Regions from separate parts of the Streptomyces sp. NPDC054794 genome, predicted to be linked through region 3. Evidence: riboswitches for the same ligand, from Rfam matches in the RefSeq annotation. Region 3 holds a riboswitch; each other region holds the start of a gene.
The links. A riboswitch is a leader RNA that binds a small molecule or an ion and turns the genes downstream of it on or off. The one in region 3 is predicted to bind cobalamin.
Positions count from the first base shown of each region.

Region 1: linked by a shared signal. The riboswitch ahead of ACWGKT_RS09925 (cobalamin biosynthesis protein) and the one ahead of metE (5-methyltetrahydropteroyltriglutamate--homocysteine S-methyltransferase) in region 3 are both predicted to bind cobalamin.
Region 2: linked by a shared signal. The riboswitch ahead of ACWGKT_RS08095 (ribonucleoside-diphosphate reductase subunit alpha) and the one ahead of metE (5-methyltetrahydropteroyltriglutamate--homocysteine S-methyltransferase) in region 3 are both predicted to bind cobalamin.

Region 1 covers NZ_JBSHAQ010000007.1:206,449-211,553, forward strand. The annotation lists gene ACWGKT_RS09920 (cobyric acid synthase) at 1-156, opposite strand, end outside; gene ACWGKT_RS09925 (cobalamin biosynthesis protein) at 153-1,103, opposite strand; cobalamin riboswitch at 1,205-1,344, opposite strand; gene ACWGKT_RS09930 (hypothetical protein) at 1,474-1,701, opposite strand; gene ACWGKT_RS09935 (anion permease) at 1,734-2,981, opposite strand; gene ACWGKT_RS09940 (lysozyme) at 3,125-3,880, opposite strand; gene ACWGKT_RS09945 (class II aldolase/adducin family protein) at 4,079-4,819, shown strand; gene ACWGKT_RS09950 (alpha/beta hydrolase family protein) at 4,920-5,105, shown strand, end outside.
Region 2 covers NZ_JBSHAQ010000006.1:86,034-91,138, reverse strand. The annotation lists gene ACWGKT_RS08115 (GntR family transcriptional regulator) at 1-39, shown strand, start outside; gene ACWGKT_RS08110 (DUF3311 domain-containing protein) at 229-498, shown strand; gene mctP (monocarboxylate uptake permease MctP) at 495-2,123, shown strand; gene ACWGKT_RS08100 (GNAT family N-acetyltransferase) at 2,202-2,708, shown strand; cobalamin riboswitch at 2,771-2,894, shown strand; gene ACWGKT_RS08095 (ribonucleoside-diphosphate reductase subunit alpha) at 3,020-5,105, shown strand, end outside.
Region 3 covers NZ_JBSHAQ010000024.1:65,974-71,078, reverse strand. The annotation lists partial or broken gene ACWGKT_RS24985 (short-chain fatty acyl-CoA regulator family protein) at 88-533, opposite strand; partial or broken gene ACWGKT_RS24980 (malate synthase A) at 528-734, shown strand; partial or broken gene ACWGKT_RS24975 (3-hydroxyacyl-CoA dehydrogenase NAD-binding domain-containing protein) at 740-1,010, shown strand; partial or broken gene ACWGKT_RS24970 (3-hydroxyacyl-CoA dehydrogenase family protein) at 1,030-1,158, opposite strand; cobalamin riboswitch at 1,243-1,460, shown strand; gene metE (5-methyltetrahydropteroyltriglutamate--homocysteine S-methyltransferase) at 1,616-3,925, shown strand; gene ACWGKT_RS24960 (histidine phosphatase family protein) at 4,099-4,689, shown strand; gene ACWGKT_RS24955 (hypothetical protein) at 4,713-5,066, opposite strand.

The DNA.
Region 1 (5,105 bases), on a different contig from region 3:
GCCCTCGCGCGTGACGAACGAGTTGAGGGACATGTTCTGCGCCTTGAAGGGCGCGACCTTGACCCCCTGCCGGACCAGCCACCGGCAGATCCCCGCCGTCACGACGCTCTTGCCGGCGTCGGAGGTGGTGCCGGCGACGAGAAGACCACCGTTCATGACCTGCGCCCCCTTGCTCTCGCTGCGATGGCGCGCGCGGCGACCCCGACGCCGAGCGCGAGCAGACCGACCCGACGGGAGAGCCGTACGGCCCGGTCGATGTCCTCGGTGGCCACGGCACGGCCGCCGCAGTTGAGCACGGGCCGGTGCTCGAAGCGCCCTCCGTAGGAGAGCGTTCCGCCGAGCCGCACACCCAACGCCCCCGCGAAGGAGGCTTCGACGGGCCCCGCGTTGGGACTCGGATGCCTGCGCGCGTCGGCCCGCCAGGCATGCAGGGCGCCGCGCGGATCGGGGCCCGTGGCGGTGGCCAGTACGGCGGTGAGCCGGGCCCCCGGCCACCCGGCGAGGTCGTCGAGGCGGGCGGAGGCCCACCCGTAGCGCCGGTACCGGGGCGACTTGTGCCCGACCATGGCGTCGAGGGTGTTCACGGCGCGGAAGCCGAGCAGTCCGGGCACGCCGGCGACGGCCCCCCACACCAGAGCCCCCACCACGGCGTCGGACGTGTTCTCCGCGACCGACTCCACGACCGCCCGGGCGATCCCGTCGGCGTCGAGGGCTTGTGGATCGCGTCCGCACAGATGCGGCAGCCGCGCCCGCGCCGCCTCGACGTCCCCCGCCTCCAGGGCACGCGCGATGATCCCGGCCTCCCGGGCGAGCGAAGTCCCCCCGACGACGGCCCAGGTGGCGGCGCCGGTCAGCGCGACGGAGGCGGCGGCACAGCGGCGTACGTACGTCTCGCCCACGGCCCCGAGGGCGACGGCCCCGCCGACGCACACGGCGGTGTGCAGCGCGCCCCAACCCCGGTGGTCCCGCCACAACGTCCGCTCCACGGCCGCGGCGGCCCGCCCGAACGCGGCGACCGGATGCCCCCGGCGGGGATCGCCCAGGAGCAGGTCACCGAGGAGTCCGGCGGCGGCGCCGTACGCGAAGACGCGATCGGCACGCATCGGCTCAGCCGGCCGCGGGGTGGGGCAGCGTTCCGGTTCTGTGCCTGGGCGGCCGAGAGAGCATGGCGATGTGTCCTCACTCAGGGTGTCCACGCCCTGAATCGACGAGACCGGCGGTGAGAGTTCCTGGCTCCCGGGGATTGCTACCCCGGTGACAGTGGCGGGACCGCGCCGGATTCTCACCGGCTTCCTCTTCTGCCGCCGTACTTGGCTCCGGAAGTCCACCACGGGCCCGGAAGGGCCGTCAACTTGCTGTTGACCTGCAGGGGGAGAGTGTGCAGAACCCCACACCGGCCGGGGCCGCACCGGTGTGAGGGCATGCGAAAGGCTCCTCCCCGAAGGCATCGGGGAGGAGCCCTGCGTACGTCGGTCAGGCCTTGGCCATGATCAGGTAGATGCCGTACGCCACCGCGGCCGCGCAGGTCGCGAAGCACACGTACGCTCCGGTCAGCGCGAGGGCGGCGGAGTCGCCCTGCGCGGCGGCGCGTTCGCGGCGGGAGAGGCCGGCGACGCCGAGGGTGAAGAGGGCCACGAGGCCCACGGTGACGGCGAGGCTGGCGCCGAAGACGGAGCCGAGGGCCGCCCAGTCGATCTTCATGCTGATGCTTCCTTAGTAACCGGGGCTCGGGGTCAGACGGCGGCGGTCGGCGGGACGGCCGGGTCGGTGGCGGGGGCGGTCGCCTGGGCCGGGATGGTGGCGGTGAGGCCGTCGGCCACGGTGCCCGCCGGGGGAGGCGTCACGGCGGCGATCGCCGTGGTCACCACGCCGGCCGGCTCGTCGGTGTCGTTGACGTTGGTGTGGTCGACCACCTCGCGGCGGGAGACCTTCCAGATCGCGGCACTGGCGGCGACGAGGAAGACCGCGACCACGGCCGTGCCCCAGTCACCCAGGTCGGTCACCGACTCGGCGAGCGCGCCGACCAGAGCCGCGGCCGGCAGCGTGAGCCCCCAGGCGACGAACATCCGGGTGGCCGTGGACCAGCGGACCACGCCGCCCTTGCGGCCCAGGCCCGCGCCCATCACGGAGCCGGAGACGACGTGCGTGGTGGACAGGGAGAAACCGAGGTGGGAGGAGGCCAGGATGGCCGTGGCCGCGCTGGTCTGGGCGGCGAAGCCCTGCTGCGGCTGAAGGTCGGTCAGGCCCTTGCCCATGGTGCGGATGATGCGCCAGCCGCCGATGTAGGTGCCGAGCGCGATGGCCAGACCCGCGGAGAGGATGACCCAGGTGGGAGGGTTCGAGCCCGGGGCGATGGAGCCGCCGGCGATCAGGGCCAGCGTGATGATGCCCATTGTCTTCTGGGCGTCGTTGGTGCCGTGCGCGAGCGAGACCAGGCCGGCGGAGGCGATCTGGCCGGCGCGGTAGCCCTTGCGGGTGGCCTCGCCGTCGGCGTTCTTGCCGATCGCGTAGGAGAAGCGGGTGGCGACCATCGCCGCCAGGCCCGCCACGATCGGGGCCGCGACCGCCGGGAGCAGCACCTTGGTGACGAGCACGTCACCGTGGACGGCGCCGGTGCCGGCCGAGGCGACGGTGGCACCGATCAGGCCGCCCATGAGGGCGTGCGAGGAGCTGGAGGGCAGTCCGACCAGCCAGGTCGCCAGGTTCCAGAGGATCGCGCCCACCAGCGCGGCGAAGATGACCTCGGGACGTATGCCGGACTCGTCGACGAGTCCCTTGGAGATCGTGTTGGCGACCTCCACGGAGAGGAAGGCGCCCACCAGGTTGAGCGCGGCGGACATGGCCACCGCGATCTTGGGCTTGAGTGCACCGGTCGAGATGGTCGTGGCCATCGCGTTGGCGGTGTCGTGGAAACCGTTCGTGAAATCGAACGCGAGTGCGGTTACCACCACAATCGCGAGGATCAGCGAGAAGTTTTCCATTTACCCAGACAATCTTTAGAGGTCATCGGCCGGTTGACCGTAGGCAACCTGGGTGAACGGAAGGTGAACTGGGAGGGGCTTGAGGGTGTCGCGAGACGGGGGTTGTCGCCCTGTTTCGACCGGACGGCCCAGGCGTGCCTTGATTAGTCACCCCGGGCGAACGTCCTCAGCCCGTTCGGCGACCCGTTGAAGAGATTCTGGTCACCCGGCAGGCTGCCGCTGTTGTCGTACTGCCAGAAGGTCCAGTACGACCATCCGGCCGGCAGCGCCCCCGCGTCCCCCGAGCCGTGGCGGGCTATCCACAGGGCGTGGTTCGCGGCGAAGGCGCCGCTGCCGCCGGTGCACAGGTTCCACCAGTGGGTGGTCGTGTAGATCACCGGGCGGCGGCCGGTCCGCCGCTTCAGTTCGTCGCTGAAGGACTTGATCCAGGCGACCATCCGCGCCTTGCTCAGGCCGTAGCACTTGTCCTTCTTGTCGTAGGGGTTGTACTCGACGTCGAGGGCGGGCGGCAGCGTCCAGCCGTCCGCCGTCCAGGCCCCGCCGCCCCGCACGAAGTACGCGGCCTGGGCCTTGCCGGACGACTTGTTCGGCACGGCGAAGTGGTACGCGCCCCGGATCAGGCCCGCGGCGCGCGAGCCGTCGTACTGCTGGGCGAAGTAGGGGTTGCGGTAGGCCGTGGCCTCGGTCGCCTTGATGTAGACGAACCGGGCGCCCTTGGCCTTCGCGCTCGGCCAGTCGACGTTCCGCTGGTGGGACGAGACGTCGTGGCCCTTCGGCGGGCCGGCCGCGGCGGCCGGAACGCCGGCGAACACGGCCGCCGCGCCCCCGGTGACGAGGGCCAGGGCGGACGCCGCGAGGACGCGGGTGCGGTGGCGGGACGGTTGGTGATCGCGGGCCATGTTTCCCCCCGGAATGGCGACGTGCACGACACGGCGCGACCAGACGCTACTGGAAGATCATTGAATTCCGGATGATCCCCGGCCAAGGATGCCGACGGGGCGATTTATGGCTGTATGCGGTCTTTCGGAGGCGCGGCTTCCGGCCTAAAGTGCCCCGCCCCGGGGATCCGTCGAGACGCCGCCTGGCAGGATCGGCGCATGGCGGAACAGCGGCGGGACCAGCGCGACATACGGGACGGCGGCGAGGGCCGGGACGGCGCACAGGGTGTGCCGGAGCCGCACCGCAGTGGTGTGCGTGACGACGAGGCGCACGCCTGGGAGACCCTCGTCGCGACGGCCCGCAGGACGGTGTCCGACGGACTGGTCGTCGGCACGTCCGGCAATGTGTCGGTGCGCGTCGGGGACACCGTGCTGGTCACGCCGTCGGGCGTGCCCTACGACAGGCTGACGCCGGACGACGTGACCGGCGTCGACCTCGACGGCCGGCAGGTGCTCGGCACCCTGATCCCGACCAGCGAGCTGCCCATGCATCTCGCCGTCTACCGCGCCACCGACGCCGGTGCCGTCGTGCACACCCACGCCGTCCACGCCACGGCCGTCTCGACCCTCGTCCCCGAACTCCCCTCCATCCACTACATGACCGGCGCCCTCGGCGGCCCCGTCCGGGTCGCCCCCTACGCGACCTACGGCACCGAGGAGTTGGCCGAGAACATGCTCCGCGCCCTCGCCGACCGCTCCGGCTGCCTCCTGCAGAACCACGGCACCATCACCTACGGCACCACCCTCGACCAGGCCTTCGACCGCACGGCCCAGCTGGAGTGGATGTGCCGGCTGTGGCTGACGGCGACCTCCGTGCCCGGCCGGTCCCCGTCGCTGCTGTCCGACCGGCAGCTGACCCAGGCGGCCGAACGCCTGCGGGGTTACGGCCAGCGCCCCTGACGCCTCCCCGTCCGCTCCGGTGCCCCCTCCGCTCCGGTCCGCGCCAGTGCGCGAAGGCGGCCCGCTGGCCGAGCGGGAGGCGGGCCGGGACACTGGACGGGTGCGCACTGTCAAAGCGACGGCCGCTGCCGTCACCGCGGTTCTGGCAGCCGGCGCGGCCGGAGTGGTCGTCGGACGGATGGCCAGCGGCGCCGCGCTCAAGGCGCCCGCGGGCCGCCCGCTGCCCACCGAACCCCGGCTCACCGTGCACGGCACGGCCGCCGGCCGGATCACCCTCACCCGCGAC
Region 2 (5,105 bases), on a different contig from region 3:
TACAAGTTCGTGGCCCGCCTCAAGCGCCCACAGGACTAAGGCCGGTTCGGCCCCCGCCACCCCGCTTCGGCCGTCGCTTTTGCGTCAACTTCATGGTGGGACCCCAATCTGCACCGAATCGACATACCGATAGGCAGACGAGGTCTTCCACTCGCCCGAGACAGTCGCCTAGATTGCCTGCGCATTACAGGTGATCAGTGGTGATCAGCGAGGGGACGGAGCCGCCTGATGTCAGATGCGTCCGATGTGACCGGAGCGGCGGTGGTGACGCCCCTGCGCGTCGTCATCGCCGTGTGCCTGATCGCGCCCTTCGTGGCGATGCTGTGGGTCGGCTCGTACTCCAAGACGGACCCCGCGTTCATCGGGATCCCGTTCTTCTACTGGTACCAGATGCTGTGGGTGCCGGCCTCCACCGTGCTCACGGTGATCGCGTACCAGCTGTGGCGGCGTGACCAGCGCGCCCGCCGGGCCGCCCGGGACGGGGGTGCGTCGCGATGAAGGACGGTGTGAACGGCGTCGCGCTCGGCGTCTTCATCTTCTTCTTCCTGGCCGTCACGGTCATGGGCTTCCTGGCCGCGCGCTGGCGCAAGGCCGACAACGAGCACTCGCTCGACGAATGGGGCCTGGGCGGACGGTCGTTCGGTACCTGGGTCACCTGGTTCCTGCTCGGCGGCGACCTCTACACGGCGTACACCTTCGTCGCCGTCCCGGCCGCCATCTACGCGGCGGGCGCGGCCGGCTTCTTCGCCGTGCCGTACACGATCCTGGTCTACCCGCTGATCTTCACGTTCCTGCCGCGCCTGTGGTCGGTCTCCCACCGGCACGGCTACGTGACGACCTCGGACTTTGTGCGCGGCCGCTTCGGCTCGAAGGGCCTGTCGCTGGCGGTCGCCGTCACCGGCATCCTCGCGACGATGCCCTACATCGCCCTCCAACTCGTCGGCATCCAGGCCGTACTGGACGTGATGGGCGTGGGCGGCGGCGACAACACCAACTGGTTCGTGAAGGACCTCCCGCTGCTGATCGCCTTCGGCGTGCTGGCGGCCTACACCTACTCCTCGGGCCTGCGCGCCCCCGCCCTGATCGCGTTCGTGAAGGACACGCTGATCTACATCGTCATCGCTGTGGCGATCATCTACATCCCGATCAAGCTGGGCGGCTTCGACGACATCTTCGCCAAGGCGAGCGAGGCGTACGCGCAGACCAACCCGGCGACGGGCAAGCCGCGCGGCGCGCTGGTCCCGGCGGAGGCGGGCCAGTGGACGTACGCCACGCTGGCACTGGGCTCCGCGCTCGCGCTGTTCATGTACCCGCACTCGATCACCGCGACGCTGTCCTCGCGCAGCCGTGAGGTGATCCGCCGCAACACCACGATCCTGCCGCTGTACTCCCTCATGCTCGGCCTGCTGGCCCTGCTGGGGTTCATGGCGATCGCGGCGGGCGTCAAGGTCACCAACGGCCAGTTGGCGATCCCACAGCTGTTCGAGAACATGTTCCCGGACTGGTTCGCGGGCGTGGCCTTCGCGGCGATCGGCATCGGGGCTCTGGTCCCGGCCGCCATCATGTCCATCGCGGCCGCGAACCTCTTCACCCGCAACATCTACAAGGACTTCATCAAGCCGGACGCGACACCCGCACAGGAGACGAAGGTCTCCAAGCTGGTCTCGCTGCTCGTCAAGGTGGGCGCCCTGGTCTTCGTGCTCACCATGGACAAGACCGTCGCCATCAACTTCCAGCTGCTGGGCGGCATCTGGATCCTGCAGACCTTCCCGGCCCTGGTCGGCGGCCTGTTCACCCGCTGGTTCCACCGCTGGGCCCTGCTCGCCGGCTGGGCGGTCGGCATGGTGTACGGCACCGTCGCCGCCTACGGCGTCGCCTCCCCGACGCAGAAGCACTTCGGCGGCTCGGCCAAGGAGATCCCCGGCATCGGCGAGATCGGCTACATCGGCCTCACGGCGTTCGTGCTGAACCTGGCCGTCACGGTGGTCCTGACCTTCGTCCTGAAGGCCGTGAAGGCTCCCGAGGGCGTCGACCAGACCAGGCCCGAGGACTACACGGCGGACGCCGGTGACCCGGGCGTCGAGGTGGAGCTGCCGCCGGCCACGGCGGGCAGCGCCCACTGAGCCGTACATCCTACGAGCGGGCCGCCGACAGCGAGAAGTCGGCGGCCCGTTGTCGTACCCACCCGGCACACTCGGTGCATGGACATCGTGATCCGACCCGTATCCCCCGACGAACACGCCACCCTCGGCGAGATCACCGCCCAGGCCTATCTCCAGGACGGCCTGCTGACCTTCGGCGAGAGCGACTGGTACCTCGGCGAACTGCGCAACGTGGCCAAGCGGGCGGCCGCCGCCGACGTGCTCGTCGCCGTCACGGACGGCGAGGTGCTCGGCGGGGTCACCTTCGTGCCGTCGGGCGGCCCCATGGCCGACATAGCGGGTCCCGGGGAGGCCGAGATCCGCATGCTCGCGGTCTCCCACGCGGCCCGCGGCCGGGGTGCCGGCGAGGCGCTGGTCCGGGCCTGCGTCGAGCGCGCGCGGGCCACGCGGGGGTGCGTGGGGATCGTGCTGTCGACCCAGGAGACGATGCACGCCGCCCACCGGATCTACGAACGACTCGGTTTCGTCCGCGCTCCCGAGCGCGACTGGAACCCCATTCCGGACGTCGACGACCTCGTGCTGCTCACCTATGAGTTGACGCTCTGACACGCTCCGGAGTCGCCACGACACAACATATGGGGGTGCTGTCTCCACCCGGCACTAGATGTATGCTCATGCTCGCTGTCGCCGCAGGGGAATCCGGTGCGAATCCGGAACTGTCCCGCAACGGTGTACTTGCGTGCATCCACACGCCTGTTCAGTCCGAGGACCTGCCGACAGCGCGCCCGGCCGTCCGGTCCGGGTTGCCCTGACGTCCGGGTCTCGTGGAGTGGGCCGGTGGACGCGACGCCCCGTGCGCTCGTGTGCTGCCACCTGCCCTCCGCCAGGCCCGCGTGCCGAGCGAGGGAGAGCCCCACGTGACCATCGCGCCAGCCGAACCGGCTTCAGCGACAGGCCTCGAGACCGACGGTCCCGGTGCCGCGCTGCTGCGGATCCTGACGGAGCTGACCGCCGACCTCCCCGACGCCGACGCCGACCCCGGCCGGGTCGCCGCCGCCGCGCTGCGCGGCCGGTCCGCGCAGGCGGACGAGACGGAGCTGCGCGAGCTGGCCACCGAGGCGGCCGCCGGTCTCATCTCCGAGGACCCGGCCTACTCCCGGCTGGCCGCCCGGCTGCTGACCGTGTCGATCCGCGCGGAGGCCGCCTCGCAGGGCGTGACGTCGTTCACCGAGTCCGTCGCCGTGGGGCACCGCGAGGGCCTGATCGCCGACCGCACCGCCGAGTTCGTGCGCCTGCACGCCCAGCGGCTGGACGCGCTGATCGACCCGGACGCCGACGACCGCTTCGGCTACTTCGGCCTGCGCACTCTGCACAGCCGCTACCTGCTCCGGCACCCGATCACCCGCAGCGTCGTCGAGACGCCGCAGCACTTCATGCTGCGCGTCGCCGCCGGTCTCGCCGAGGACGACACCGCCCGGTCCGTCGACGAAGTCGCCGCGCTCTACAAGCTCATGAGCCGCCTCGACTATCTGCCCTCCTCCCCCACGCTCTTCAACTCCGGTACGCGGCACCCCCAGATGTCGTCCTGCTACCTCCTCGACTCCCCCAAGGACGAGCTGGACTCCATCTACGACCGCTACCACCAGGTCGCCCGGCTCTCGAAGCACGCCGGCGGCATCGGTCTGTCGTACAGCCGTATCCGCTCCCGCGGTTCGCTGATCCGCGGCACCAACGGGCACTCCAACGGCATCGTCCCGTTCCTGAAGACCCTGGACGCCTCGGTCGCCGCCGTGAACCAGGGCGGCCGGCGCAAGGGCGCGGCCGCGGTCTACCTGGAGACCTGGCACTCCGACATCGAGGAGTTCCTGGAGCTGCGCGACAACACCGGTGAGGACGCCCGCCGTACGCACAACCTCAACCTGGCGCACTGGATCCCGGACGAGTTCATGCGCCGTGTGAACGCCGACGGACAGTGGTCGCTGTTCTCGCCCGCGGACGTGCCGCAGCTGGTCGACCTGTGGGGCGAGGAGTTCGACGCCGCCTACCGCGCGGCCGAGGCCGCCGGGCTCGCGCGCAAGACCATCCCGGCGCGTGATCTGTACGGCCGCATGATGCGTACGCTCGCGCAGACCGGCAACGGCTGGATGACGTTCAAGGACGCCGCCAACCGCACCGCCAACCAGACGGCCGAGCCGGGCCACGTCGTCCACTCCTCCAACCTCTGCACGGAGATCCTGGAGGTCACCGACGACGGGGAGACGGCGGTCTGCAACCTGGGCTCGGTCAACCTCGGTGCCTTCGTGAGCAACGGGGACATCGACTGGGAGCGCCTCGACGAGACCGTCCGTACGGCCGTCACCTTCCTCGACCGGGTCGTCGACATCAACTTCTACCCGACCGAGCAGGCGGGCCGGTCCAACGCCAAGTGGCGTCCGGTGGGCCTGGGTGCGATGGGTCTGCAGGACGTCTTCTTCAAGCTGCGCCTGCCCTTCGACTCGCCCGAGGCGCGCGCCCTGTCCACCCGGATCGCCGAGCGCATCATGCTCGCCGCGTACGAGGCCTCCGCGGACCTGGCCGAGCGCAACGGCCCGCTGCCGGCCTGGGAGAAGACCCGTACGGCCCGGGGTGTCCTGCACCCCGACCACTACGACGTCGAGCCGAGCTGGCCGGAGCGCTGGGCGGCGCTGCGCGAGCGGATCGCCTCGGTGGGCCTGCGCAACTCGCTGCTCCTGGCCATCGCGCCGACCGCCACCATCGCCTCGATCGCGGGCGTCTACGAGTGCATCGAGCCGCAGGTCTCCAACCTGTTCAAGCGCGAGACGCTGTCCGGTGAGTTCCTCCAGGTCAACTCGTACCTGGTGAACGACCTCAAGCAGCTCGGCGTCTGGGACGCGCGTACCCGTGAGGCGCTGCGCGATTCCAACGGCTCGGTGCAGGACTTCGTGTGGATCCCGGCGGACGTGCGCGCGCTGTACCGCACGGCCTGGGAGATCCCGCAGCGCG
Region 3 (5,105 bases):
TACAGTAATCCATAGATTTATGGAGTAAGCAATGCGGACGGGTGCTCCGCGGCCATGCCGCTCCGCGACCGGCCGGGGCAGGACCGGTCAGGCCGTGGTGTCCGACACGAGGTACGGCACGAACGTGCTGGTGTTCTGGTCGATGCGGAGGGGGCGGCCGAGGGGTGGTGCGGCGCGTTGGGGGCAGTCGAGGCGTTCGCAGACGCGGCAGCCCATGCCGATGGGGGTCGCGGCGGAGGCGTTGCGAGGCCGAGGCCGTCGGAGTAGACGAGGCGGTGGGCGTGGCGCACCTCGCAGCCGAGGCCGATGGCGAAGGTCTTGCCGGGTTCGCCCCAGCCGCCGCGGTGCCGCGTGAGGGCGCGGGCGGTCCACAAGTAGCGTTGCCCGTCCGGCATTTCGGCGATCTGGACGTGGATGCGGCCCGGTGCGGCGAAGGCCTCGTAGACGTTCCACAGCGGGCACGTTCCGCGCGCGCGGGAGAAGTGGAAGCCGGTCGCGGACTGCCGTTTCGACATGTCGCCGGCCCGGTCGACGAGGAGCACCCGAAGTTCGGAGGCGCGTCCGTGCCCGCCGCGCTCGTCGACTTCGGCCTGCACTTCTCCCACTGCGCGCGGCGCCAGATCGACGCCGGGCACGGTCCGTACTTCTACCTCCCCAAGCTGGAGAACCGCTACGAGGCCCGGTGGTGGAACGACGTGTTCCTCGCCGCACAGGACCTGCTCGGCATCCCGCGGCGTTGGTGCGTACGCCCTCCGCCGTGGGCGGACCACCGATCCGGCGGACCGACAGCGCGGGCATCGCCGAGGTGTGCGCGCGGGCCGGGCTGGACACCGTGGTCTGCGAGGCCGACGCCACGGCCGCCCGCGCCGCGCGGCACCGGGTGTCCCTCCCTGGACCGCACGGTCCAGCGGGGCAGACTGGTGCCGGAGGCGGCGCGGGACGCCCTGGACCGGCTGATCTTCACGGGCGATCTGGAGGACCTGGCCGACCGGCAGCTGGTCGTCGAGGCCGGTTCGGTCTTACGGCCCAGCAGCCCAGCCTGGACCATCCGTCGACGTCGGCGGCCGTGGCGAAGCCGGACTCCGTCATCCGGACGGCCGCCAGCAGGTACGGGGCGAGCAACGCGTTGACGACGCACCCGGCACGGCCACGTGTACGACCACGGCTGAGCGGGCCCCGCCCCGGTGTCCACGGCGCCGTCCGAACCGTGGGACGGCGCTCCGGTGGCTCGCCTCACCCTCTAAGCTGATCGACGCAGCTGGTTCGCCCCGTCCGCCAGACGGGAGGCGTCGCAAGAGGGAACCCGGTGGGAATCCGGGACTGCCCCGCAGCGGTGAGCGGGAACGACCGCCGTCATACGCACTGGGTCCTGAGGACCTGGGAAGCGACGGCCAGTAGGTGTCCTCCTCGGTGAGGACGTGCCCGCGAGTCCGAAGACCTGCCAACTGCCCGCGCGCGAACCACTCGTGCGCGGACATCCCGGTGACCTTCGAGGGCGGGTCGACGTACACACCGAACGGACGGCCGTACGCCGTCGCCGTCCGGTGTGTCACTCCCTTCGCGCTCTCGTCCCGTCCCCGGGATCTCAGGGATTCATCTCGCGAAGGAGATCTCCGTGACCACCAAGTCCGCGGCCGCGGCAGCACGGGCCACCGTGTACGGCTACCCCCGTCAGGGGCGCGACCGGGAACTGAAGAGGGCGATCGAGGGCTACTGGAAGGGCCGCGTCGACGCAGACGCCCTCCGCGCCACCGCCGCCGAACTGCGCCGGACGCACTGGCGCGAGCTGGCCGAGGCCGGCCTCGACGAAGTGCCGACGGGCGACTTCTCGTACTACGACCACGTGCTCGACACCACCGTCATGGTCGGCGCGATCCCCGCACGGCACCGGGAGGCCGTCGCCGCGGACGCGCTGGACGGCTACTTCGCCATGGCGCGCGGGACCCAGGACGTCGCGCCGTTGGAGATGACCAAGTGGTTCGACACCAACTACCACTATCTCGTCCCGGAGTTGGGCCCGGACACGACGTTCGCGGCCGACTCCGCCAAGCAGGTCGCCGAACTGCGGGAGGCCCTCGCCCTCGGCCTGACGGCGCGACCGGTCCTGGTCGGACCCGTCACCTACCTGCTCCTCGCCAAGCCCGCCCCCGGTGTGGCCGCCGACTTCGACCCGCTGACCCTGCTCGACCGCCTGCTGCCGGTGTACGCCGACGTGCTCGCCGATCTGCGCGCGGCCGGCGCCGAGTGGGTGCAGCTCGACGAGCCCGCCCTGGTCCAGGACCGCACCCCGGCCGAACTCAACGCCGCCGGCCGCGCCTACCGCGACCTCGGGGCCCGCACCGACCGTCCGAAGCTGCTGGTCGCCTCCTACTTCGATCGGCTGGGTGAGGCACTGCCCGTCCTCGCCAAGGCGCCGCTCGACGGACTCGCGCTCGACTTCACCGAGGCCGCCGCCGCCAACCTGGAGGCGCTCGCGGCCGTCGGCGGTCTGCCCGGGAAGCGGCTGGTCGCCGGGGTCGTCAACGGCCGCAACATCTGGGTCGACGACCTGGAGAAGTCCCTCAGCACGCTCGGCACCCTGCTCGGCCTGGCCGACCGGGTGGACGTGGCGGCCTCCTGCTCGCTGCTGCACGTCCCCCTCGACACGACGGCCGAGCGCGACATCGCGCCGCAGATCCTGCGCTGGCTCGCGTTCGCCCGGCAGAAGACCACCGAGCTCGTCACCCTGGCCCGCGGGCTCAACCGTGGTACGGACGCCATCGCCGCCGAACTGGCCGCCAACCGCGCCGACCTGGCCTCCCGGGCGAACTCCCCCATCACCAACGACCCGGCCGTCCGCGCCCGCACCGGCGCGGTCACCGCGGCCGACGCCCGCCGCTCACAGCCGTACGCCGAACGGGCCGCGGCCCAGCGCACCCGCCTCGGCCTGCCCCTGCTGCCGACCACCACCATCGGCTCCTTCCCGCAGACCGGTGAGCTGCGCACCGCCCGCGCGGACCTGCGGGCGGGCCGGATCGACACGACCGGCTACGAGGAGCGCATCAGGGCGGAGATCCAGGAGGTGATCACCTTCCAGGAGAAGACCGGCCTGGACGTCCTCGTGCACGGTGAGCCCGAACGCAACGACATGGTCCAGTACTTCGCCGAGCAGCTCACCGGCTACCTCGCCACCCAGCACGGCTGGGTCCAGTCGTACGGCACCCGCTACGTCCGCCCGCCGATCCTCGCCGGCGACATCTCCCGCCCCGATCCGATGACGGTGCGCTGGACGACGTACGCCCAATCCCTCACCGACCGCCCGGTCAAGGGCATGCTGACCGGTCCGGTCACCATGCTCGCCTGGTCCTTCGTCCGCGACGATCAGCCCCGCGCCGAGACCGCGCGCCAGGTCGCGCTCGCCCTGCGCGACGAGGTGGGCGACCTGGAGGCGGCGGGCACTTCGGTCGTCCAGGTCGACGAACCCGCCCTGCGCGAGACGCTGCCGCTGCGCGCCGCCGACCGTCCCGCGTACCTGACGTGGGCGACGGAGGCGTTCCGGCTGACCACCGGTGGCGTACGGCCGGACACCCAGATCCACACGCACATGTGCTACGCCGAGTTCGGTGACGTCGTCCAGGCCATCGACGACCTCGACGCAGACGTCATCAGCCTGGAGGCGGCACGCTCCCATATGCAGGTCGCCCGCGAACTCGCCGCCCACGGCTACCCGCGCGAGGCCGGACCCGGCGTGTACGACATCCACTCCCCTCGCGTGCCCGGCGCCGAGGAGACGGCCGAACTGCTCCGTACCGGCCTGAAGGCCATCCCCGCCGAACGGCTCTGGGTCAACCCCGACTGCGGCCTGAAGACCCGCGGTTGGCCGGAGACCCGCGCCTCGCTGGAGAACCTGGTGGCCGCGGCACGGAGGGTGCGCACGGAGCTGTAGCGGGCCGCGGCCGGTGACCGGGCCTGCCTCGGGTCCGGTCACCGGTCCACCCTCGGTCACCCGCCCCACCCCGGCCGCACCGGATGCTGCGAGGATGCGTGGTGTGGTGACGGATACGGGGTGGGACGGACGGTCCGGCGACCCCGCCGCAGCGGAGCGGGAGGAGTAACGCGGTGACGAGCAGAGTCACTCTCATCTCACCGGCGATGACACCATCGCTGCGGGGGGCCCGCTTCGACGACGGCGACTCGATCGAGGACAGCGCGGCGGCCCGGGCGGGGGCGGCGGCGCTGTCCCCGCCCACCGCCGGTCGAGTCTGCGTCTCCCCCAGCGTGCGCTGCCGGGAGACGGCGGCCGCGCTGGGCCTCGACGCCTCGCAGGAGGCGGGGCTCGCGGGCCTGGACGTGGGCCGGTGGCGGGGGCTCACCCTGGACGAGGTCGGCGCCGCCGAGCCGGAGGCGGTGGCCCGGTGGCTCGCCGATCCCGGTGCCGCGCCGCACGGCGGTGAGTCCGTACGGGACTTGTGTGCGCGCGTCGCGCGGTGGCTGGAGACGACCGGCCTGGCGGACGGCAGGACGGTCGTCGTGGCGGAGCCGGAGGTGATCCGGGCGGTGGTGCTGCACGCGCTGGGCGCGCCCGAGGCCGCGTTCTGGCGCGTCGACGTCCCCCCGCTCGCGGCGACGGAGGTCACCGGCCGCTCCGGGCGCTGGAATCTGCGGCTCGGACCCGTCCTCGCCCCGCCGGGGGACGCATCCGCGCCCTGACGAACGGTCGGCGCGAGGCCTGATCAGGCGGTCTCGTCCCGGTGGCGGCGCAGGAGCGCCGTTATCGCGCACCGCAGGCAGTCGGTGTCCGGGGCGCCGGTGGTGTCGTGGTGGCGGTCGCACTCGGCCGCTTCCCGCGCCCCTGTTCGCTCCTGGGGCGGGGGACAGCCGGGCTGCGGACCGCCGACCAGGGCTTCGAGTTCCCGCAGGAGTCTCTCGGTGCGTTTGGCCTGTTGGGCCAGGACTCGCACGCGCGCGCTCTGACCGCCGATCTGGCGTCGGCTGGCGACCAGTCGCCGGTACTCCTCCGGGGTCAGGGCGACCGCCTCGCGTCCGCCGAGAGTGATGTGGCGCGGTTGGGGATGTTGGCGGGCCACTCGGCTCCTCCGCTCGTCGCCTCCGTCGGTGTCCCGAGA